DNA from 3 places in the Phyllobacterium sp. P5_D12 genome. Region 1 is predicted to be linked to each of the others. Evidence: riboswitches for the same ligand, from Rfam matches in the RefSeq annotation. Region 1 holds a riboswitch; each other region holds the start of a gene.
What was found. Region 1 has a riboswitch for cobalamin ahead of ACXJ5O_RS04555 (aromatic ring-hydroxylating oxygenase subunit alpha). Riboswitches for the same ligand answer to the same signal wherever they lie in the genome.
Positions count from the first base shown of each region.

Region 2: it holds a riboswitch for cobalamin, as region 1 does, so the genes downstream of both, bluB (5,6-dimethylbenzimidazole synthase) here and ACXJ5O_RS04555 (aromatic ring-hydroxylating oxygenase subunit alpha) in region 1, are expected to answer to the same signal.
Region 3: it holds a riboswitch for cobalamin, as region 1 does, so the genes downstream of both, nrdH (glutaredoxin-like protein NrdH) here and ACXJ5O_RS04555 (aromatic ring-hydroxylating oxygenase subunit alpha) in region 1, are expected to answer to the same signal.

Region 1 is NZ_JBFUMG010000034.1:215-10,403, forward strand. It holds partial or broken gene ACXJ5O_RS04545 (NAD(P)/FAD-dependent oxidoreductase) at 1-806, shown strand, start outside; gene ACXJ5O_RS04550 (2Fe-2S iron-sulfur cluster-binding protein) at 803-1,894, opposite strand; gene ACXJ5O_RS04555 (aromatic ring-hydroxylating oxygenase subunit alpha) at 1,894-3,135, opposite strand; cobalamin riboswitch at 3,256-3,458, opposite strand; gene ACXJ5O_RS04560 (L-fuconate dehydratase) at 3,539-4,816, opposite strand; gene ACXJ5O_RS04565 (SDR family oxidoreductase) at 4,839-5,573, opposite strand; gene ACXJ5O_RS04570 (MaoC/PaaZ C-terminal domain-containing protein) at 5,591-6,046, opposite strand; gene ACXJ5O_RS04575 (Gfo/Idh/MocA family protein) at 6,047-7,120, opposite strand; gene ACXJ5O_RS04580 (L-rhamnose mutarotase) at 7,132-7,461, opposite strand; gene ACXJ5O_RS04585 (mandelate racemase/muconate lactonizing enzyme family protein) at 7,466-8,578, opposite strand; gene ACXJ5O_RS04590 (ABC transporter ATP-binding protein) at 8,583-9,680, opposite strand; gene ACXJ5O_RS04595 (carbohydrate ABC transporter permease) at 9,687-10,189, opposite strand, start outside.
Region 2 is NZ_JBFUMG010000292.1:669-5,432, reverse strand. It holds partial or broken gene ACXJ5O_RS17450 (methylenetetrahydrofolate reductase) at 1-459, opposite strand, end outside; gene ACXJ5O_RS17445 (ArsR/SmtB family transcription factor) at 459-1,466, opposite strand; gene ACXJ5O_RS17440 (DUF2293 domain-containing protein) at 1,592-1,909, shown strand; gene bluB (5,6-dimethylbenzimidazole synthase) at 1,842-2,594, opposite strand; cobalamin riboswitch at 2,642-2,818, opposite strand; gene ACXJ5O_RS17430 (MOSC domain-containing protein) at 2,845-3,453, opposite strand; gene ettA (energy-dependent translational throttle protein EttA) at 3,571-4,764, opposite strand, start outside.
Region 3 is NZ_JBFUMG010000143.1:202-8,824, reverse strand. It holds gene ACXJ5O_RS11785 (MtnX-like HAD-IB family phosphatase) at 1-427, opposite strand, end outside; gene ACXJ5O_RS11780 (ATP-binding protein) at 529-1,905, opposite strand; gene ACXJ5O_RS11775 (response regulator) at 1,902-2,558, opposite strand; gene nrdF (class 1b ribonucleoside-diphosphate reductase subunit beta) at 2,733-3,722, opposite strand; gene nrdE (class 1b ribonucleoside-diphosphate reductase subunit alpha) at 3,739-5,895, opposite strand; partial or broken gene nrdI (class Ib ribonucleoside-diphosphate reductase assembly flavoprotein NrdI) at 5,865-6,280, opposite strand; gene nrdH (glutaredoxin-like protein NrdH) at 6,285-6,506, opposite strand; cobalamin riboswitch at 6,756-6,979, opposite strand; gene ACXJ5O_RS11750 (TerC family protein) at 7,034-8,608, opposite strand.

The DNA.
Region 1 (10,189 bases):
GAGCACGCATCGTGATTGTCGGCGGCGGATTTATCGGACTGGAACTTGCGGCCAGCGCTCGCAAGCGCGGCGCTTCGGTCACTGTGGTTGAGGCCCAAGGCCGCATCATGATGCGCGGCGTACCCGAGGAAATCGCCAAGGTCATCGATACGCGCCATCGCGGCGAAGGCGTGACCATTCTATGCGATACCGGAATTGTCTCCTTCGCTGACAATGCCGAAAACGTTGCGATCACGCTTTCGACAGGAAACGTCATCGTGGCGGACCTCGCCATCATCGGAATTGGCGCGACGCCGGTGACCGCGCTGGCCGAAGCGTCAGGCCTCGAAACCGGCAACGGTGTTGTGGTCAACGACTGGTTGCAGACCAGCGATCCGGATATTTATGCGGCTGGCGACTGTTGTATCTTCCCGCTCGCTGTCTACGGCGGGCGTCGGGTGCGGCTCGAAGCATGGCGCAATGCCCAGGAGCAAGGCGCGCTGGCTGCGCGCAATATGCTCGGTGCACAGGAGCCGCACCAATCGGTACCCTGGTTCTGGTCGGATCAGTATGAACTCGGTCTGCAGGTCGCTGGCCTCGCGGACGAGGGTACGCAAACGATCCGCCGCGACCTCGGTGACGGCGCCTTCATTCTTTTCCACCTTGCTGCCGATGGGCGTCTTGTCGCGGCAAGCGGCATTGGCCCGGGCAATTCGGTAGCGAAGGACATAAGGCTGGCCGAGATGTTGATTGCCCGCGGCGCGAGACCGGACTCGAGCCAGCTCGCTACGGTGGACGTGAAACTTAAATCATTGCTTGCGGCCTAGGCCTCAATTTCAACATTGCCGAGTGGCTTGGAACAGCACGCGAGCACATAGCCCTCGTCGATCTCATCGTCGAGAATACCGCCATTGTGGTCCATGTCGACCTCGCCGGAAATTTTCATAACCTTGCAGGTGCCACAGAGCCCCGATTCACACGCCGCCGCAATGCGTATCCCGGCACCGCGCGCGGCCTTCAGGATCGTTTCGCCCGGCGCACATGCCACTTCCATGCCCGACATGGAAAAACTGACCATCGCGGATCTCTCAACGGCCTCTGTCGATATCGCGTCCATCATCGGCAGCACCGGTTCGGCGGCCGGTCCGAAACTCTCCTGGTGGTAATGCGTCATGTCGAAGCCGGATGCTTCGAGCATGGTGCGCACATCCCGCATGAAGGTCTCAGGCCCGCAACAGAAGATCGTCCTGTCCTTGAAGTCCGGCGAAAGCAACGGCAACCTTGCCTCTTCAAAACGGCCGCGAATACCGGTCCACACCTGCCCCATCTCGTGTTCCTTTATAAGGAAGGCAAGCTTCAGGTTCGGCATGCAGCTGGTCAGATATTCAAGCTCCCTGCGGAAAATAATGTCGCTCGGCCGGCGTGCGCAGGTGACGAAATTGATGTCGCTTTGCGGGGCGCAATCGTGCATCCAGCGCGTCATCGACATCATCGGCGTGATGCCAGAACCCGCCGAGATGAACAGATACTTCCCGCCGGGATGTTTGCGCATGGAGAAATCGCCAAGCGGCCCGAATGCCTTCAACCGTGCACCCGGCGTCAGATGGTCTAGCATCCACCGCGCACCTATACTGCCATCCTGGGCTTTCGCCGTCACGGCAATAGTGAATGGCCGCGATGGGCTGGATGACAATGTAAATGTGCGCAAGACGGCTTCCGGTTGCACCGGCAACTCGAACGTCATGAACTGGCCGGGCTCATAGCGAAACCAGTTTTGATTGTCCGATTTGAACGTGAAAGTCTTCACATTGGGCGCTTCCTCGATGACCGACAGGCACTCCAGAAGATGCAGCCGATCATTCCATGGCTGCATCTGATCGAGGTGTGGATAGGTCTGAGGAAGCGTCATATTCATCATGCTACCTTGCTGAGCTTGGTTTCGTCGGAAAGCCTTGTTTCCATGGAATTGCTGTACCATTCGAGGAATTGCAGCACGCCACCTTCGTGTTCGACCGAGTATGGACCCGGTTCATAGGCAGGCGAGCGGATACCGAATGCATTCTCTTCAACGATACGGCGGTCCTGATTATTGGTCTCGAGCCAGACATGGGTCAGTTCTTCGAGATTGTAGTCGACGCCTTCGACTGCGTCCTTGTGGACGAGCCACTTCGTCGTGACCTCGGTCTCGTTCGGTCCGAGCGGAAGCACGCGGAAAGAAATCGCCTGGTCGCCGAGAACATGGTTCCACGTGGTCGGGTAATGATAGAGCAGTAGCGAACCGATCTGCTGTGCGTTGATATCATCACTGAGTTGCCTGCCGACTGCGCGCTTGCCGCTGATCGTGTAGCTCTCGGCACCACTAAGCAGAGGCACGCGTGTGGCACGATACTGACCGTCTTCTGCGATACGGAACACACTTGGAAGGCCGACTGCTTCACACTTTTCCCAATGCGCGACCATTTCGGGATCCTCCTTGGAGCCCTGAATTCCGGTAGCGCTTGGCGCTTCGGGGAAGGTCTTGCACAGTTCCGGGTGGTTGGCGACGCAGTGGTAGCATTCGCGATTGTTTTCCCAGACGAGCTTCCAGTTGCCTTTTTCGACAATCGAACTCTGGAATGCCACCTTGGTCTCGGTCAGGCGATGCGGCGCGAGATAGGGTTCGAGCAGGGCGCGTGTCGGGCCGAAATCCGGAGCGACGGGCGCGAGGCAAATGAAGATGTAGCCGCCGACACTTTCGCAATGCACCGTTTTCAGGCTGTGCTGGCTGGCGTCGAAATCATCGCTCATCTGGCGGGCGAACAGCAAGCGGCCGTCCAGTTCATAGGTCCACTGATGGTAGGGGCAGACGAGCTTCGCCGCGGTGCCCCTTTCGGCGGCGCAAACGCGCGAGCCGCGATGGCGGCAGGAATTGTGGAAAGCGCGGATCTGTTTTTGGCGGTCGCGGACGATGACGACCGGATAGTCGCCAACCTGAGCCGTGAAGTAGTTGCCCGGCTTGGCCACCTCGCAATCATGGCCGATGAATAGCCAATCGCGATAGAAGATATTCTCGATGTCGAGACGGTAATAGTCCGGATCGGAATAGAATGCCTGTTCAAGTCCGTAGCCCGGTTTCCGGTTCCTGAGATTCCGGAGCAGTTCGTTACGAATGTCCATGTCGTGTCCTCGCCCTAAAAGCTGCAAAGAACTGACTGGTGGTGACGGAGAAGAACGTCCATACGGCCAACGGATGTTGACCGCACAAAAGCATGCTCCTTGATCGCCCACCGCGATCAGTCGGTTTTGTCACTCGAGGCTGGTTTCCGGGCTCTGGAGTTGCCTTGTCTGGCTTCGCGACGCCTTCCCGGGGTGCACTCCCAGTGGCTGTTTTGCCGCGTTTTCCACTCCACTACCGTTGCGGGGGCAGCGCCGGGTTTTTTGACCGGCTTCCCAATTCTCCGCTTCCCCTAGAAAGCGGCACCTCAAGTGTCTCGATAAGAGCACTCGGCAGAACAAAAGAATAGGCGCGGAAACGACATCGCATTTACGCAAGACGACACGGAAGAAATACCCCCTAAGTTTAAGCTCTGTACAAATACTGTTTGATCGATTCCGGCTTCATCTCGATTGAGAAGCCCGGCAGGACCGGCGGCATATAGGCGGCATTCTGGATATTGCACGGGTCGACGAAATGTTCATGCAGATGATCGACATATTCGATGACTCTGCCCGCCTTTGTGCCTGACACCGCGACATAATCGATCATCGACAGGTGCTGCACATATTCGCAAAGGCCCACGCCGCCTGCATGCGGCCAGACCGGCAGATTATATTTCGCCGCGATCAGCAGCACAGCCAGCACCTCGTTGAGCCCGCCCATGCGGCAAGAATCGATCTGCACCACGTCGATCGCGCCCTCGGCGATGAACTGCTTGAACATGATGCGGTTCTGGCACATCTCGCCTGTCGCAACCTTCACCGGGCTGATGGCTTGCCGGATCTTTCGATGACCTGCCACATCGTCCGGGCTCGTTGGCTCCTCGATGAAGAACGGTTTGACGAAGGCGAGCCTGTTTATCCAGTCGATAGCCTCGTTGACCTCCCACACCTGATTGGCATCGATCATGAGGATGCGGTCATCGCCGATCACCTCGCGGGCAATGGTCAGACGCCGGATATCATCGTCGAGATCGCGACCGACTTTCATCTTGATGTGATTGAAACCTGCGTCGATAGCCTCCTGGCAAAGGCGACGCAGCTTGTCATCGGAATAGCCAAGCCAGCCCGCCGAGGTTGTATAGCAAGGATAACCTGTCGCTTTCAGATCAGCGATCCGCTCCTGCTTGCCCTTCTCCGCCTTGCGCAGAATTTCAAGTGCCTCATCCCGTGTCAGTACATCGGTCAGATAGCGGAAATCGACAATACTGACGATCTCTTCCGGAGTCATTTCGCCGACAAATTGCCAGACCGGTTTCCCGGCTTCCTTTGCCAGAAGATCCCACACGGCATTGACGACCGCACCGGTTGCGAGGTGCATCGCGCCTTTGTCCGGTCCGATCCAGCGAAGCTGGCTGTCGCCTGTGACGAAATGCCAGAAGCGACCCGGATTTTCCTTCACCCAGTCGAGTTCAAGACCAATGACAAGGTGCTTCAGCGCCTCGATCGCCATACAGACGATTTCGTTGCCGCGCCCGATGGTGAAGGTCAGGCCATGGCCGGCAAGTCCATCCGCATCTGTGTCGAGGACGACGTAGGCGGCCGAATAGTCCGGATCCGGGTTCATCGCATCCGATCCATCGAGGCTTTGCGACGTGGGAAACCGGATATCGAAAACGCGAAGATCGGTAATGCGGGTCATAATATTACTCCTGTGGAGACCTCTATACGGTCCAGCCACCATCGATGTTGTAAGCTTGACCCGTGGTGTATGTCGCGCCGGCGAGATAGACGGCAAGGTCAGCGATCTCTTCCGGCAAGCCAAGACGGCCCATCGGCTGGCGCGCGATGAAGGCGGCGCGTGTCGCATCATAGTCACCGCCGGTACGCATGCGCTGTTCGAGCGACGGGCTTTCGACCGTACCCGGGCAGATGGCGTTGCAGCGAATGCCCTGTGTAATATAGTCGGCGGCCACCGCCTTGGTGAGACCCAGGACAGCCGCTTTGGTCACGCCATAGGCAAAACGGTTCGGGACACCCTTAACGCTGCTGGCGACAGACGACATATTGACGATCGCGCCATCCTTGCGCTCGATCATACCCGGCAGAACAGCCCTGATCGTTCGGATCATGGCGCGGACATTGAGGTCCAGCGCGAAGTCCAGGTCTGCGTCCGGCATTTCGAGAATGGAACCGCCGTGGACGAACCCGGCGCAATTGAACAGCACGTCGATCGCACCAAGTTCGCCGATCACCTGATTGACTTCGTCCGTCTTCAGCACGTCGAGCTTGCGCGGCTTGATCCCCGCCTCTTTCGGCAGCGCATCCAGCAGTTGCTGGTTGATATCCGTCGCGTGCACGATTGCACCTTCGCGGGCGAACGCAAGCACCGAGGCGCGGCCAATGCCCTGCCCTGCGGCTGTGATCAAAACCCGCTTGCCTTCAAGTTTACCAGTCATTGCAAATCTCCAATCGCTTATGTCGCCTTGCTCTTGCGCTCGGCTATGAGAATATGGTCGGCGGCAAGCACGACCTCGTCACGTTGATTGATGACCTCGCAGCGCTCGACGACGCGTCCGCTGCCGGACCGCTTCGGGTCATCATCCTTGGCGCTGATTGTTACGCGTGTGCGGATCGTATCGCCAATGAAAACCGGCCGGACAAAGCGCAGGCGATCATAGCCATAGGAAAACGCCACCGGATTGATCAGGCTTGCGGTCAGCCCAACGCCGATTGAAAAGATCATCGTGCCATGGGCAACGCGCTGACCAAAGGGGGTGGTCTTCGCAAATTCAGCGTCCATGTGATGCGGGAAGAAATCGCCCGTATGGCCGGCGTGGACCACGAAATCAGTCTCGGTAATAGTGCGACCGGTTGTGACCCGCACATGGCCGAGTTCATAGTCCTCGAAATAGATGGCTTGTTCGGACATTCAGGCCTCCGGCTTCTGTGCGAGCGGGGTAGCTGGCGTCGCACTGGATTGATAGGCCGCTTCGACCAGCGCCATTGTATGCCACGCATCCTCGACGGAACTGACAAGTTCCTGGTCCTCGCCGCTGGCGTAGCGCTGGAGGTTGGCCATGCGCCCGACAAATGCGTCTGGAAACCATGCGCCTTGCAAGGGGACGTTGATCCAGTCGGATCCGCCCTTCGGATAGATCATCAATTCGTCCGGCTCACCCCGCGGATAATCGAGATTGACCCCGAGCTTTACATAGGCCGCGCCTTCGGTGCCGCAGATGCGAAACTCGCAGGCCTGGAATTTGCGCCCGAATTTGTGGTCGTGATTGACCGACAGCGAGCAACGCACCTTGTTGCCGTAGTCGAGAATGGCACTCGTTCGAGTCTGCGCTACCTTGTGGTTGGGATGGCCCAGTGTCTTGGCGTGGACACCAAGCGGGTTACCAAGGATCTGCCGGATCAGGTCGATATAGTGAATCGAGTGCATGGCGATCTCGACACGCGGCAAGCCGTTCAAGAACGGCCACAGAGACCATGGCGTATCCAAGGCGAGCCATGCATCGAAATCGATCACTTCACCCAGCCAGCCTTGCCGGATCGCGTCCTTAAGTGCGAGCATCATCGGAGCGAAACGCAACTGGAAATTGACCGCTGCGGTGATATTGCGCTCGCGGCAGATGCGAAGGATTTCGGAAGCTTCCACAAGATCGCTGCCCATCGGTTTCTGAAGCAACGCAAAGGAACCCTCCGGCAGGGCCTTCAGTATATCGGCATGACGTGAAGGTGGTGTAGCGAGATCAAAGATCGCGTTTTCCACTGCGGCAGCCTCATCGACTGAGCCATACGCTGTAACGCCCCATTCATTGGCCAGCTTTTTTGCCTTCGCCTGATCCGGGTCGAACAGCCCGGCGATCGGAAACCCGCCTTTCCTGTAAGCTGGATAGTGCGCATCGCCGACGATGCTGCCCGCGCCGAAGGTCACGGTCGGGCGTGGCTTCGCCGGAAGCGGCCAGCTTTGCTGCAAAGTTGCGGGGTCAAAACTCATTATGCGGTCCTTCAATCGAGATGGAATACTTCTTCCATCATCGCCCACCACTCGCCTTCGGCCCGGGAGTCGAGCGGCACCTGACAGGGCATGCACACAGCCCACCATTCCTTGTTCTTCGGATTGGCAGCCATTTTTTCCATATCGGCTTTGAAGTCGGTCCCATGATATTCCCATGTTCCGAACAGGATGTTCTCCGGTTCGCGCAGGAAAATCGTATAGTTGCGGATGTTGCAGCTCGAGATCAACTCGAGGATTTCCGGCCACACCGCGGCATGCAGGCGCTTGTACTCAGCGACCTTGTCGGCGTTCAGCCTGATCATCATCCCCATACGTTGCATGGTGCTAGCTCCGTATCTCGGTTGTGAATTCGTCGACGCTTCGACCTTTCACCGCATCCCAATCCCAGTCGATGCCAATCCCCGGCTCTGACGGTGCGATCGCGTAGCCATTCTCGATACGCATCTGTGTGTGCGTAAGGTCATCCAGCTGCGGAATATACTCGACATATTTGCCGTTCTGCACTGCGCAGGTCAGGCTTACATGCAGCTCCATCAGGAAATGCGGACAGACCGGCATGTCGAACGCCTCTGCCGTGTGTGCCACTTTCAGCCAAGGCGTGATGCCGCCAATGCGGCCAACATCGACCTGCACGATGGAGCAGGCGCGTTTCTGCATGTATTCGCGGAAATGCCGGATCGAATAGAGCGACTCGCCAACGGCAATCGGCGTTTGTGTTGACGACGAAAGCCGCACGTGACCGTCTATGTCGTCGGCCGGCAGCGGCTCTTCAAACCAGGCAAGATCAATGTCGCGCAGCACCTGCGAGCGGCGAATGGCCTCATCGAGGGAAAAGCCCTGATTGGCGTCGGTCATGATCTCAAACCCGGCGCCAACGGCATCGCGAACCGCTGACAGCCGATCCAGATCCTCGGAGCCATGCGGGCGGCCGATCTTGACCTTGGCGCCCTTAAAGCCCTTGGCTTGCGCCTGCAGCGCGTCGTCGACAAGCGCCTGCTTCTCGATATGAAGCCAGCCACCCTCGGTGGTATAAAGAGGGCAGCGATCCTTCGCGCCACCTGCCAGTTTCCATAGCGGCAGGCCCTGCTTCTTCGCGCGCAAATCCCAGAGCGCGACATCGACGGCCGCGAGAGCAATGGCCGTGATCGCACCGATAGTCGTCGCATGAGTCGCGAATTCTAGATCGCGCCAGATTGCCTCGATCTGGTCGGCATCCTTGCCGAGGAGACGCGGCGCCAGGTGATCGGACAGCAGCCGCATGACGGATGAACCGCCGGTGCCAATCGTATAGCTGTAGCCTGTCCCCACCGCGCCATCGCTGTCGGTGATCGTAACGATCGGTGTTTCCTGGCTGACAAAGCTCTGGATCGCGTCGGTGCGCAGCACCTTCGGCGGCAGGTCCACCATGCGCAATTCAACTTTTTCGATCTTGGCCATAGCACTATCCCCGCAGCGTTTTGCCGGTCTCAGGCGAGAACAGATGTGCCTGCGACAGGTCGAAACTGAATTTTACCATTTCACCGGCGCCGATGGTGCGAGGATTGAGCATGCGCGACACCCATTCTCGCCCTGCCATGGTGATGAAGAGCAGCGTCTCATTGCCGAGCGGCTCCGTGATCGAAACCGGCAGCTCCATTTCGTGCACGTCTGTCGCTTCGCCGGAATTGATGCCATGCCCGGTCGGGTAAATGTCATCGGGGCGCAGGCCGAAGATCACTTTATCGCCAGCCAAGACCTTGCTGCGGAACTCGGCCGGCAGCGGCAGAGTCTGGCCGCCGGCAAAAACCAACTTTCCGTTATCCACTGTTGCCTCGTTGAGATTCATCGGCGGAGAGCCGATAAACCCGGCAACGAACCGCGTGGCCGGCCGTTTGAACACTTCCTCGGGTGTGCCGACCTGCTCGATATGTCCATCGCGCATGATGACGATGCGATCGGACAGCGTCATCGCTTCAACCTGATCATGCGTCACATAGATCATCGTCGCCTGCACCCTCGCATGCAGACGCTTGATCTCGGTACGCACCTGCGTGCGCAATTTTGCATCGAGGTTGGAGAGAGGTTCGTCGAACAGGAATACGTCCGGCTTGCGCACGATCGCCCGGCCCATGGCCACGCGCTGGCGCTGACCGCCGGAAAGTTGGGACGGACGGCGGTCCATATATTTGTCGAGATCGAGGATTGCCGCAGCTTCATTGACCCGTGTATCGATCTCGGCTTGCGCGACTTTGCCGATCTTGAGCGAGAAGCCCATGTTCTCGCGTACTGTCATATGCGGGTAGAGCGCGTAGGACTGAAAGACCATCGAAATGTTGCGCGCACGCGGCGGCAGGTCGTTCACCGGCTTGCCGCCGATTTCAACGACGCCGCCACTGATGTCCTCGAGCCCGGCGATCATGCGCAGTGTCGTGGATTTTCCGCAGCCGGAGGGGCCAACCAGCGCAATGAATTCGCGGTCCTTGACCTCAAGATCGATGCCATGGACCACATCGACATTGCCATAACTCTTGACGAGCTTTTTGAGTGTTACCGGAGCCATAACAAGTTAACCTTTCACCGCGCCGAACGTCAGTCCGGATACGAGATGCTTCTGAATGATGAACGTTAAAGTAAGCGCCGGGATGATCATCACCACCGCAAGCGCGCACATACCACGCCAGTCAATGGTGAACTCCGACGTATAGTCGAGAAGGCCGACCGGCAGCGTCTTCGAATTCACCGACCGGGTGATTTGCGATGCCAGCGCATATTCATTCCAAGAGGTGAGGAAAGCGAATATGCCTGCCGAAGCGATACCGGGTCCCGCCAATGGAAATTCCACCTGCCAGAAAGCCTGCCAGCGTGTGCAGCCGTCGATCTGTGCGGCTTCCGCCAGATCCTTCGGCACCTGCCGGAAGAAACCGTCAATCAGCCAGATCGTGAATGGCACGTTCAGCGCCACGTAGATGAGGATCATTGCGAAATGCGTGTCGATGATGCCGACGCGGGCGAAGATCATGAACAGCGGTAGCGACAGTGCGATACCTGGGACAGCGCGCGTCAGCATGA
Region 2 (4,764 bases), on a different contig from region 1:
CGGATACGCGGAGACGGAGATGTCGAAGTCCGCGAAGGCTTTGAGCCCAGCAACCAGCTCGGCGCCGTTCTCATAGCCACCTGGAGTTGGTTTGTAGTGCGCACCAACGCCGCCGGCCGGATCGCCGCGCAACGCCACAAAGCGCTTGACGCCCATGGCCGCAAACTCGCGCACAACCGTATCCACCTCTTCCTTAGTCGCATCGACGCAGGTCAGATGGGCGGCGGCATTGACGTCGGTTTCAGTCAAAATCCGCTTGATTGTACGGGCAGTACGTTCCCGGGTGGTGCCGCCGGCACCGTAAGTCACCGATACGAATTCAGGATTGAGCGGCGCAAGGCGCGTCACCGTTTCCCAAAGCCGTTCTTCCATGACTTCCGTCTTCGGCGGGAAAAACTCAAATGAAACACGGATATTTGACCCAATATCCGAACGGCGGGACTGGCGGAAAAAACTCATTATACGCTCTCCGTTATGCGGGAGGTTGAATCGGGATCGGCGATCAGCAAGCGCGGGTCGCGTGCCAGCCACAATTTGACGGTCAGTTTGTCATCGCCCTTCGGTTCTAGATCGCGGCTCTCTTCGAGCATCAATCCAGCCTCGGTCAGCCAGTCACGCATCTGCCCGTCATTGAACCCAAGACGCACATGCGCATGATTGTCGCGCAGGAACTCAAGCTCATGCGGGGCAAAATCGACGATCAACATTCGCCCGCCTGCCCGCAACGCGCGCGCCGCTTCGCGGATTGCTTCCGCCGGATTATCGAGAAAGTGCAGGACCTGGTGAATCGTCACGAAATCGAAAGACTCCCGATCGACCGGGAGCGAGTAGACGTCGCCATGGCGAACCTGTGCGTTGGTAATCCCGTCGCGGTCGAGATTTGAACGGGCAATAGTCAGCATGTCGCGATTAATGTCGATGCCGACACCGCGCACATAAAGCGGCGCAAAAAGCTCCAGAAGGCGGCCTGTGCCAGTCCCAACGTCGAGCATGGCCTGGAAGGGCTTGCGACCGACAATTTTGATCAGTGCGTCTTCTACAGCGCCATCCGGAACATGCAATGAACGGATCGCGTCCCAGCTGGTGGCATTGGCGCTGAAATAGGCAGCTGCACGCTCACGACGCTGCAGCTTCACCGAGGAAAGGCGTTCAAGATCACGCTCCAACAGCGTATCGGCGTTGTCCAGACGATCCAGAAGAGAGCGGGCGATGTCGCCGACGATCAGCGATTCTGCCAAACGGAAATAAGCCCAGGAACCTTCCTGATAACGGTTGATGAGGCTTGCTTCAAACAGGAGCTTGAGGTGGCGTGACACACGTGGCTGTGACTGACCGAGAATAGTCGTAAGGTCCGAAACTGTCAGGTCGCCGCGCGACAAGAGCGCCAGAATACGCAAACGGCTTGGCTCGGCCGCTGCTTTCAGCGTATCGACCATCAGATCAAGATTGAGATTACGCTTGTCCATTATTCACCTCAAAAGACATAAAGATATGTTTATGTGAGAAATCAAATTTTGGCAAGTTGTTTTTGCCGTTGACGACAAATTTTGCCGCGTTTGAAATACGACCAAGAATCACGCAAGGAACCTGCATGAGCACAGGAACAAACCGCCAGCGCGCGATCAACAAGGCGCTGACGCTGCTTCTCCCGGCGGTGCCCTATTCGGATTCGGAGCCGATAAGGGCTGCTGCTGGCGCGCCGCACATGCGGTCATTGCCCCCTCCCATTGCGGTGTGGCTTGCTGCCGTGGCGCATGTCCGCCACCAGCACACGGACTATGACGCCCTGCGCGATGAAGGGTATGACAAGGAGAGTGCGCGATTCTTCGTGCTAGATGCCATCAATCGGAAGTTGACGGAGTGGCGGGCGACGCGTCTGCTGGACCCTGATGAGGAAGATCCGAGCTGATACTGATCGTGTCCTGCCATTGATCTTGGAAAATCAGGTCCTCCAGAGGTAATCTTTTGGCCCAGCCACGGCTTTGCAGTTCCGGCATGTCGTAGAGTTCATCAACATAACCGATACAGAGGTAGGCTATGATCTCGGCATGCTCCGGAATGCTGAGGATACGGCGCATATCCTGATCGTGGTAAATGCTGACCCAGCCGACACCGATGCCCTCGGCCCGAGCCGCGAGCCAAAGATTTTGCACAGCGCAGACGGTACTGTAGAGATCCATCTGGTGATTATGCGTGCGCCCAAGCACCACCTTGCCGCCGCGCGTGCGGTCGCAGGTGATGCACAGGTTGATCGGTGCCTTGAGAATGCCTTCGAGCTTCAGCGAAGCATAAAGCGCTTGCCGTTCGTCGCTGAACAGCAACTTCGCTTCCTCGTTGGCGCGGGTGAAGGCGCGATGTATCTCCACCTTTCGCGCTTCGTCCCGAATGACAATAAAGTTCCACGGCTGCATGAATCCGACCGACGGCGCGTGGTGCGCAGCGTCCAGAAGACGCATCAGGATGTCGTCGGGCACCGGTTTCGGGAGAAACTGGTCGCGCACATCGCGCCTCGTATAGATGGCTTTATAGACCGCTGYGCGTTCATCATCGGAAAAGCGATCGGCGGTGACCGGACGATACGAAACATTCTGCATTGTTTGCTCCCAACAACGCTTGGAAACTCTCCCCGCCGTCCGCGCGGTTTGAGCTATGAGGTCCGGCCGGTCTTCTGACTGAGGTTCGTCTGAACCGCGCGCCTTCCGGTATATCCGTGGCATCTGCGCGGCCCATCCCCTTTACAGCGTTGGGCACGTGCCGGAGTCACACCGGCTTCCCGATTCTCCCGCAAAAAGCAGGCACCGGACCTTCAGTCCATTCGCCATAGAAAATCCCTCGGCGCAACCCTCAGACCTGATAAATCCATTGCTCAGGAATCCGCACATCGACTTTTTCACCGGCGCGAATGGTGCCCGGTTTCTCGACCCACGCGACAATGCCACGCAAGCGCTTCGAGACCCGGACGAAATCGAGCGCTGTCGTCGTGTGATCTTCTGTGTCTGCATGTTCGCCGATGGAGCGCCCCGCTACCTTGCAGGGGGCATTCTGCCCGTCCACCCTCAAAGTGACGCCTCCCTCGAAGAACATCAGCGTCCGTGGCGGCAGCATCGAAAGCGCCGGAATACCGTCAATGACCATGTTGCCGCCGATCCATTCAGCCTTCAGATCAGACAATCCCATGCCAGCAGCGACATCCGCCAGTTCGTCCGATGCGAGAATGGAAAGCTGGCGCTCGTTGCGCATTTCCGTGCCGCGCGGATACCAGGGCTCACGGCCGCCGGACTTGCGCGTTGGACCAGCATGAAAATCGCCAACGATCCCGTCGAATGTGAGATCAAGAGAAGCTGCAGGCGTCGTGACAAAGTCGCCTGCGAGAGCTTCGAACAACCCACTTACCCGCCCGCTAAGCTTGCGTGAAGGGAATATCTCGGTTCTGGTTTCAAACAGGTCAGTCATTGCGCCACTCCATGAGACTTCCCGGATACTAGAAAATCAGGCCACGAAAACCAGCAAATAAGCCTGATGGGTTCGTCAAAAATGGTGATGGGAGAACGTCTCCGCCTCCCATTACCGTTATCGAGTTAGCGGCTTGTAGCTCGGACGCTTTGGATTGACGCTATCGGGACCAAGGCGGCGGATCTTGTCGTTCTCGTAGTCCTCGAAATTGCCTTCGAACCATTCCACATGGCTGTCGCCWTCGAATGCGAGAATATGCGTCGCCAGCCGGTCCAGGAACATGCGATCATGGCTGATGATCACGGCGCAGCCTGCATATTTTTCCAGCGCGTCCTCAAGCGCCGCCAGCGTTTCGGTGTCGAGATCGTTGGTAGGCTCATCGAGCAGAAGAACATTGCCACCAGCCTGCAGCATCTTGGCGAGATGCACGCGGTTGCGCTGACCGCCGGAGAGATTGCCGACCTTTTGCTGCTGATCGCCGCCCTTGAAGTTGAACGCCGAGACATAGGCACGTGAGTTCATCTCGTGCTTGCCGAGCTTGATGATTYCATTGCCGCCCGAAATTTCTTCCCAGACGTTCTTATCAGCCTTCAAATGATCGCGGCTCTGATCGACATAGCCAAGATGCACTGTTTCACCGATGCGGATGGATCCAGAATCCGGTTTTTCCTGGCCGGTGATCATCTTGAACAGGGTGGTTTTGMCTGCACCGTTGGGGCCGATAATGCCGACAATGCCGCCGGGCGGCAGCTTGAATGTAAGGTTTTCGATGAGCAGTCGATCCCCGAAGGATTTCGTGAGACCTTCCGCTTCAATCACCACCTGACCAAGGCGCTCGCCTGCCGGAATGAGAATCTGTGCGTCGCCTGGCCGCTGATCGTTGGCCGCATCCACCAAGGCGTCATAGGCCTTGATACGCGCCTTGGACTTGGCCTGACGCGCCTTGGGGCTCGCCGAAATCCATTCGCGCTCGCGCTCCAATGCTTTCTGGCGCGAGTCGTCTTCGCGGCCTTCCTGCTGCATGCGCTTGGCCTTGGCACCGAGATAGGCCGAATAGTTGCCTTCATAAGGAATACCGCGACCACGATCGAGTTCGAGAATCCACCCGGTAACATTGTCGAGGAAGTAGCGATCGTGGGTGATCAGCAGTACCGAACCCTTGTATTCGCGCAGGTGCTTTTCCAGCCACGCCGTGGTTTCCGCATCCAGATGGTTGGTTGGCTCGTCGAGGAGCAGAAGGTCCGGCTGCGACAGCAGTAGACGGCATAGAGCCACGCGGCGGCGTTCACCACCAGAAAGGTTGGTTACCTC
Region 3 (8,623 bases), on a different contig from region 1:
CTGACAAACAATCCGGATCGGCGTGGGGAGAAGCCAGATGGTAGGATGGCTTTCCCTCCGGATTGACGATCGTCAGCTTGTTGGCGATTACCGGAATATGGCTGAGGTTGGTGCGCACGAGAATTTGTTTGATGAAATAATCGACGCCGTCACTCACGATCGTAAGCGGCATAGCGTGACGGCTGCAGAAATCTGCGAAGGCCGGAAACGTCGGGTCAATAACGACATCTTCAAGCACATCATCGAGTTCATGTTGCTTGGCGCGGATCAGGGCGACCTGGCGGCGCATGCATTCGGCAGAACCGATCTCGCCGTCCAGCCATTCTTGTTCGATGGCTTCCCATGCGGGATCAGCCAAGTTTGAGAGCACAAAATCGGTCGCATCCTCGACCGAAATCGTTCCATCGAAATCGCAATACACGTGCATTCAAAAACTCCTTGCACAATCGTGCAGGGGTTCTATCAGCCGTGCCTGAGTGCAGAATTATGCCAAAATGAAATGAAACTGAAATCGCAAGAAGACGCGCATTATGCTCTCGGCATCAGCACGTCTACGCTCAAACCTCTGCCTGATCCTGCAGCGTTCAATGCGATAGTGGCGGAGAAACGGTCAATTATGTCGGCAACGATCGCCAATCCCAATCCCGATCCCTCGGCATGTGGCGTATCTATCCGGTAGAAGCGCCGAAACACGGCTTCGCGATGTTGCGCCGCTATTCCGGGCCCGCTGTCGCTGATGGATAGCAGCCAAGACTCGTTCTTGGGTGTGATCGATGCCTCGATGGTTCCGCCGACGGGGGAGTATTTGATTGCATTGTCTACAAGGTTGGCAATCATCAGGCGAAGGAGAGGCTCATCCGCATTGACCTGCGCATCTTCATCGCCATGCAGCGACACTTCAAGTTTCTTGAGATGAATGATGTTGCCGAACTCGCCTATGACCGAAGCCACGGTGTTATACAATGAAACGCTTTTCAATAGCATCGGCTGATGGCTGACACGGGCGGCGCGAAGCAGTTGCTCGATCAGGTGCATCGCCTTTTCATTGCTCGCCACGAGGTCGCCGATGATGGCCTTGCGTTCCTGCTCGCTCTCGGCATTCGCCAGCATTTGAAGCAATAACTTGAGAGATGTCTGAGGAGTTCGCAGTTGATGGGCAGCGTGATCGGCGAAACGCCTCTCCGCCGTCAATGAGCGGTCAAGCTTGTCTAGAAGCTGATTAATCGATCTGCCGAGGGGAGAAAGGTCCCTCGGCAACGTATCGACGGCAATGACAGACAAGTCATCCGGGGAACGACTGCGAATTTGCCGCACCAATCCGTGCATCGCGCTGAGCCCGCTCCTGATCCCGAACCAGATCAAGACTGCGATGAGCGGGAAGAGGACCAGCAATGGAAAAGACAGGTTCAGGAGAATATTTGACACAAGCGATTTGCGAAGGGCAAGCTTTTCTCCGACTTCCACGGTAATTGTCGTTTGCGGAATTGGCAGGGCGTACACACGCCAGTCTTCGCCGCCGTAATTCACGTTCGTAAATCCCGCTCGCTGCTCGGGAACCGTCTTCGGGAATGCGGTGCTCGAGAAAACCTCAATCTCCCCGTCCTTCCAGGCACGGAACATATGGGCGTCGGCATAGTCATCCGCATCCTCGTTCATTGCCAGCTGGTTGCCCATTGCCAGATCAATATCGTTGACCTGCTTGGATTTATGAATGCCAGGCTTTTCAACCTGGCGTTCCAGCAGCGTCCAAAGAACATTCGCGTCGTTGATCAATTGTGCGTCATAGATATTGTTGATTTCGCGTGTGGCGCTGCGGAAGGCGAACGCCCCGATCAGGGCGATGGTAATCAAAATAGTTGGCGCAATCCTGAAAAACAGTTTGCGCGTCAGCGTCGATCTGATCATTGCTCGACCATGTATCCCACGCCGCGGATCGACTTGATGAAGTCGCTGCCAAGCTTCTTCCGCAGATTGTAGATCACGACTTCCGTCGTATTGCTCTCCACAGCGCTTTCAGCACTGTAGAGCGCGTATTCGATATCGCTTTTTGTAACGTACTTGCCGGCGCGTTCCATGAGGAGCTTGAGCATCTGAAACTCCTTGGCCGTCATCGCGACTTGCCCCGATGTGCTGCGCACCACCATGGCGGCAGGATCGACTTCAACATCTCCGCACTTCAGGACCACATCCGAACGTCCGTCCCGCCTCCTTATCAGCGCTCTAAGCCGTGCCAGCAGCTCATCAAGATCAAAGGGCTTGACGAGATAATCGTCAGCGCCGCTATCAAGGCCTTCAACCTTCTGTAGCGGAGTATCCCGCGCGGTCAGCAGCAGGATCGGAACCATGTTCTTTTTTTGCCGCGCCGCTCTCAGCACATTGATTCCGTCGAGCTTCGGCAAATTGACATCGAGTACGACGACGCTGAAGATCAGGTCCTCAAGCGCGGCAAGCCCGGATTCCCCATCCTGCATCCAATCCACGCCATAGGCGTGTTTCTCCAGCGCTTTCTTCAACGACGATCCAAGGATCACGTCATCTTCGATCAGTAACAGGCGCATTGGTATCGAACCTTCCGAGGATATCAGGTCACGCTCAGCATCGCTTGCTGGCTCGAACCCCGAAAGATGCGAATTAGAGATAACATCTCGGCTTTTTGCAGGCAGCACATTGGCTGGCTGAAAAAAGCCGATCCGAGCCGCCGAACAATCGGCGGCTCGGATCCCGCATTCTTCCTAGAAATCCCAGTCCTCGTCTTCGGTTGCGATAGCTTTACCGATGACGTAGGACGAGCCGGAACCCGAGAAGAAGTCATGGTTTTCGTCGGCATTGGGCGACAACGCCGACAAGATCGCCGGATTGACCTTGCAGGCTTCAGCTGGGAAAAGTGCTTCGTAACCGAGGTTCATCAATGCCTTGTTGGCGTTGTAGTGCAGGAACTTTTTTACATCCTCTGTCAGGCCGACGCCATCATAGAGCGCTTCGGTATATTTCGCCTCATTATCATAAAGCTCAAGCAGCAATTCGAAGGCGAACTCTTTCATCGCTTGCTGGCGCTCGTCGCTCAAGCGCTCCAGCCCACGCTGGAATTTGTAGCCGATATAGTACCCATGGACAGCCTCGTCGCGGATGATCAGGCGGATCATGTCGGCTGTATTTGTGAGCTTTGCCCGGCTCGACCAGAACATCGGGAGGTAGAAACCGGAATAGAACAGAAAGCTTTCAAGGAAAACGCTGGCGATCTTGCGTTTCAGGGGATCGGGATTGCGGTATTGCTCGAGAATGAGCGTCGATTTCTTCTGCAGATGTTCGTTTTCCTCCGACCAGCGATAGGCGTCGTCGACATCGGAGGTCGAGCACAATGTCGAGAAGATCAATGAATAGGAGCGGGCGTGCACCGCCTCCATGAAGGAGATGTTGGAATAGACTGCCTCCTCGTGCGGCGTGATTGAATCCTCCATCAGCTTCGGCGCGCCGATGCTGGTCTGGATTGTGTCGAGCAGCGTCAATCCGGTAAAGACGCGAATGGTCAGCTGCTGCTCTTCCGGCTTGAGCGCTGCCCAAGAGGGGATGTCATTCGACAGCGGCACCTTCTCCGGTAGCCAGAAATTTCCCGTCAGCCTGTTCCAGACCTCAAGATCCTTGTCGTCGTCGATGCGGTTCCAGTTGATCGCGCGCACCGATGCAGAAGCCTTTGGGGCCTTGGTCTTTACCTGAATGTTCATTTCGTTCCCCAGAATGTCAAAGTGCGCAGGATACGCAGCCCTGCACTTCCGTGCCGGACAACGCCATCTGCCGAAGGCGGATGTAGTAAATGGTCTTGATGCCCTTCTTCCAGGCATAAATCTGAGCCCGATTGATGTCGCGGGTCGTGGCGGTATCGCGGAAGAACAGAGTCAGGGAAAGACCCTGGTCCACATGCTGGGTCGCTGCTGCATAGGTGTCGATGATCTTTTCCGGTCCGATCTCGTAGGCGTCCTGGTAGTAGTCGAGATTGTCATTGGTCATGAACGAGGCAGGATAGTAGACCCTGCCGATCTTGCCTTCCTTGCGGATCTCGATCTTGGAAACGATAGGGTGGATCGAAGACGTCGAATGGTTGATGTAGGAGATGGACCCTGTCGGCGGTACTGCCTGCAGGTTCTGGTTATAGAGACCGGACGCCATCACGGCTTCCTTCAATGCCAGCCAGTCTTCCTTTGTGGGGATGTGTATGCCTGCGGTCTCGAAGAGTTCACGCACCCGCCCGGTCGCGGGCAGCCATTCCTGCCCGGTATACTTGTCGAAATATTTACCGGAAGCGTATTTCGAATTTTCGAAGCCTTTGAAGCTGGTGCCCCGCTCGGCGGCGATGCGGTTCGATGCGCGGATTGCATGATAGGTCACGGTGTAGAAATAGATGTTGGTGAAATCCACACCTTCTTCAGAGCCATAATAGATGCGTTCGCGGGCGAGATAGCCGTGCAAGTTCATCTGTCCGAGCCCGATCGCATGGCTGTCATCGTTACCCTTTTCGATCGATGGGAGAGACGCGATATGGCTCATGTCCGAAACGGCGGTCAGCGCCCTTATCGACGTTTCAATCGTCTTGCCGAAATCGGCCGAATCCATCGTGGCGGCGATGTTCAGCGAGCCAAGATTGCAGGAAATATCCTTGCCCATATGTTTGTAGGAAAGATCATCATTATATTCGCTGGCCTCGCTCACCTGCAGGATTTCCGAGCAGAGATTGCTCATGGTGATACGTCCGGCAATCGGGTTTGTGCGGTTCACCGTGTCCTCGAACATGATGTAGGGATAGCCGCTCTCGAACTGGATTTCCGCCAGCACCTGGAAGAACTCCCGCGCCTTAATCTTTTTCTTGCGGATGCGGCTGTCCGCGACCATTTCCCGGTATTTTTCCGTGACCGAGATTTCAGTGAAGCTCGCCCCGTAGACCCGCTCCACATCGTAGGGCGAGAACAGGTACATGTCCTCATTGTTCTTCGCCAGTTCGAAGGTAATGTCTGGAACCACCACGCCGAGCGACAGCGTCTTGATGCGGATCTTCTCGTCAGCGTTCTCGCGCTTGGTGTCGAGGAAGCGCATGATGTCGGGATGGTGCGCGTTGAGATAAACGGCGCCTGCGCCCTGCCGTGCGCCGAGCTGGTTGGCATAGGAGAAACTGTCTTCCAGAAGCTTCATCACTGGGATAATGCCGGAAGACTGGTTTTCGATCTGCTTGATCGGCGCACCTGCCTCGCGAATATTTGTAAGGGACAAGGCAACGCCGCCACCGCGTTTTGACAGCTGCAAGGCRGAATTGATGCCTCTTGCGATCGATTCCATATTGTCCTCGACCCTAAGCAGGAAGCAAGATACGAGCTCGCCACGCTGCTTCTTTCCTGCGTTGAGAAAGGTGGGCGTTGCCGGCTGGAAGCGGCCGGAGATAATCTCATCGACCATATCCCGGGCAAGTTGTTCACTGCCCTGCGCCAATGCCAAGGCCACCATGCAGACGCGGTCTTCGTAGCGCTCAAGATAGCGCTTCCCGTCGAACGTCTTCAGCGTATAGCTGGTGTAATATTTGAAAGCGCCGAGGAAAGTCGGGAAACGAAACTTCCTGGCATAGGCATGGTCGACGAGATCGCGGACGAAGTTGAACGAATACTGGTCCAGCACCTCACGCTCATAATATCCCTCGGTCACCAGATAATCGAGCTTCTCCCGCAAATTATGGAAGAAGACAGTGTTCTGGTTCACATGTTGCAGAAAATACTGTTTTGCCGCCAGCCTGTCCTTGTCGAGCTGAATTTTTCCATCCTCGTCATAGAGGTTCAGCATCGCGTTCAGCGCATGGTAGTCCAGCGTTGTTTCGGCAGCACCCTTCAAAGCATAGTCGAGTGTGAGCGTGTCCAAAATCGTTCCAATCCGTGTCTGACATTGTTGACATCGTCCTCGGTACCCAGAAGCTCGACCTGTAGAGATAGGGTACCTGGCATTTTGCAGAGATGATGTTGCCTGCGATCCCGAAGGTCGCACCGAAGTTGCTGTTGCCCGCGGCGATGACACCGCGAAGGTTCGAACGGTTCTCGACAATATTAAGAAAACGGATCACTTGTTTGGGCACCGCCCCCTTGCCGCCGTCTCCCGAATAGGTCGGAACGATCAGGACAAATGGTTCCCGGGTCACGCACTCACCGCACTTGGGGCTGACAGGAATCTGCGTCGAGGGCAGACCGAGCTTGCTGACAAAGCGATGGGTGTTTCCCGACTGGCTCGAGAAATAGATGATTCCGCCCACAGGCCTATACGAGCGCGCTGATCATGTCGGGGCGAAAGCCGGCCCAGTGAGTTTCACCGGCGATCACCACTGGCACCTGACGGTAACCGAGGCTCTGAACCAGTTCGAATGCTGCCATGTCCGCCGACACGTCGACGACATCATATTCCATGCCCTGACGATCAAGGGCCCGGGTCGTCGCTGTGCACTGGACGCAGGCGGGTTTGCTGTAAACGGTGATGTGCATGATTTCCTTGTTGTTTTCAGACATAGAAAGGGTGGCCGGACGACAGCCATTGCCCGTTAATATCGATCGGAAAGGGGATACTTGCTGATGCTTCAGAGGGCTTCCGCCGTCCGACTACTCGCGCTTCAATATATTCAAAAGCCTGAACATGGTTTCACCCCGTGGTTGACTAATTGGAGAGGTTCAGGGGAAGCGGCATGCCGGATATATTCCGCCATATGGTCGCGACCTTCCCGGCACCCCGCCGGTGGACTCGTTTCGACCGAGGCAGGTCTCCTGGCTTGCGGGTCGTCGCACTCGCTCTGCCTTCCCGAAATGGTGCATTTCAGTGGCGTTATCGAACGAATGCTCGCCGCATACAGTTGCGGGGGCAGCTCCGGCTTTGCCAAACCGTCAGGTTCAACGCACCGTATTCCCGTCTTAGCTTTCGATCCTGGAAGCGAATCAAAAGAACCTCGAACACTAGATATGGTATACGAGGTTAAAATGGCGTCAACGAATATGTTTTTCAGTGGAAAAATGCTGGTTTAGATGAACGCTGCCGTTTGCGTCGGGGAAATTCGTACCTTGCCGATATTGCGGCCATCCATCTCGACAATCTCATATTCGAGATCGTCGACGGTGAGCTTCTCACCTTCGGCTGGTATATGACCGAGGTTCCATAAAATATAGCCGGCGAGCGTCGTATAGCGGTCACCCTCATCGACCAGATCACGATCGATAAGCCCGCCAAGACGGCGAATGTCGATATAGGCGTCAACCACCATGCTACCGTCTTCCGAACGTTGAAGGATCGGGCTTTCCTCGCCTTCTTCAGGGAACTCACCGGCGATGGCTTCGAGGATATCTGTTGGTGTGACCACCCCTTCGAACGAGCCGTGCTCATCGAGGATCACGCCCATCTGTACCGATGAACCCCGCAACTGTTCCATGACGCGAAGCACATTGGCGTTTTCATGGAAGATAAGCGGCTGGCGGGTGACCTTTTCCCAATCGATCTTGCCGCCATCGAGAATGGCGAAAAGCAGGTCCTTGGTGAGCGCAACGCCGACGAATTCATCGACGCGGCCGCGGGCAAGTACAACACGGCTGTGGGCGAGGGTGCGAATTTCGGCGAGCAGCTCTTCGTTGGTCTCGTCGAGATCCAGCCATTCCACTTCATTGCGCGGCGACATGATCGAACGGACCGGGCGCTCGACCAGATCAAGTACACCGCGGATCATTTCCTTTTCTTCCGGATGGAAGACATCGCCTGCTGCACTTTGTTCTGCAATCACATCGAGCGTATCGGAATGCGCGGCATCTCCGTTACGGCCGCCGCCGAGCAGCCGCAGGACCGCGCCTGCGGTGCGATCGCGCAGATCCATGGTCGTGATACGCTTTTCGCGGTTGTGACGTCCGACCTGGTTGGCAGCCTCGACAAGCACAGAGAAGCCGATGGCGGCGTAGAGGTAGCCCTTCGGGATGTGGAAACCGAAGCCTTCGACGATCAGACTGAAACCGATCATCATCAGAAACCCGAGGCAGAGAATGACGACAGTCGGATGCTTGTTGACGAACGTCATGAGCGGCCTGGATGCGAGCATCATCACACCTACGGCAATGACGACCGCGATCATCATGACCTCGAGATATTTCACCATGCCCACGGCTGTGATGACACTGTCGAGCGAGAAAACGGCATCGAGCACAACGATCTGGGCAATGACCTGCCAGAACACCGCATGGGCTACATTGGTTTCCTTGGCCGACATATGGCCTTCCAGCCGCTCGTGCAGTTCCATAGTGCCCTTGAACAGCAGGAAGATGCCGCCGAGGATAAGGATGATATCGCGTCCGGCAAAATCCAGCCCAGCGACGCTGAACAGAGGTCGCGTCAGTGTGACTACCCATGAAATGGAGGCAAGCAGCAGAAGCCGCATGACCAGAGCCAGCGACAAGCCGACAAGCCGCGCACGGTTGCGTTGATGCGGAGGCAGTTTGTCGGCGAGGATCGCTATGAAAACGAGATTGTCGATGCCGAGCACGATCTCCAGCACGACAAGCGTGGCAAGACCAATCCAGGCGTTGGGGTCGGCAATCCAGTCCAGTGTCCAGTCCATCGGGCTGTCGGGTCC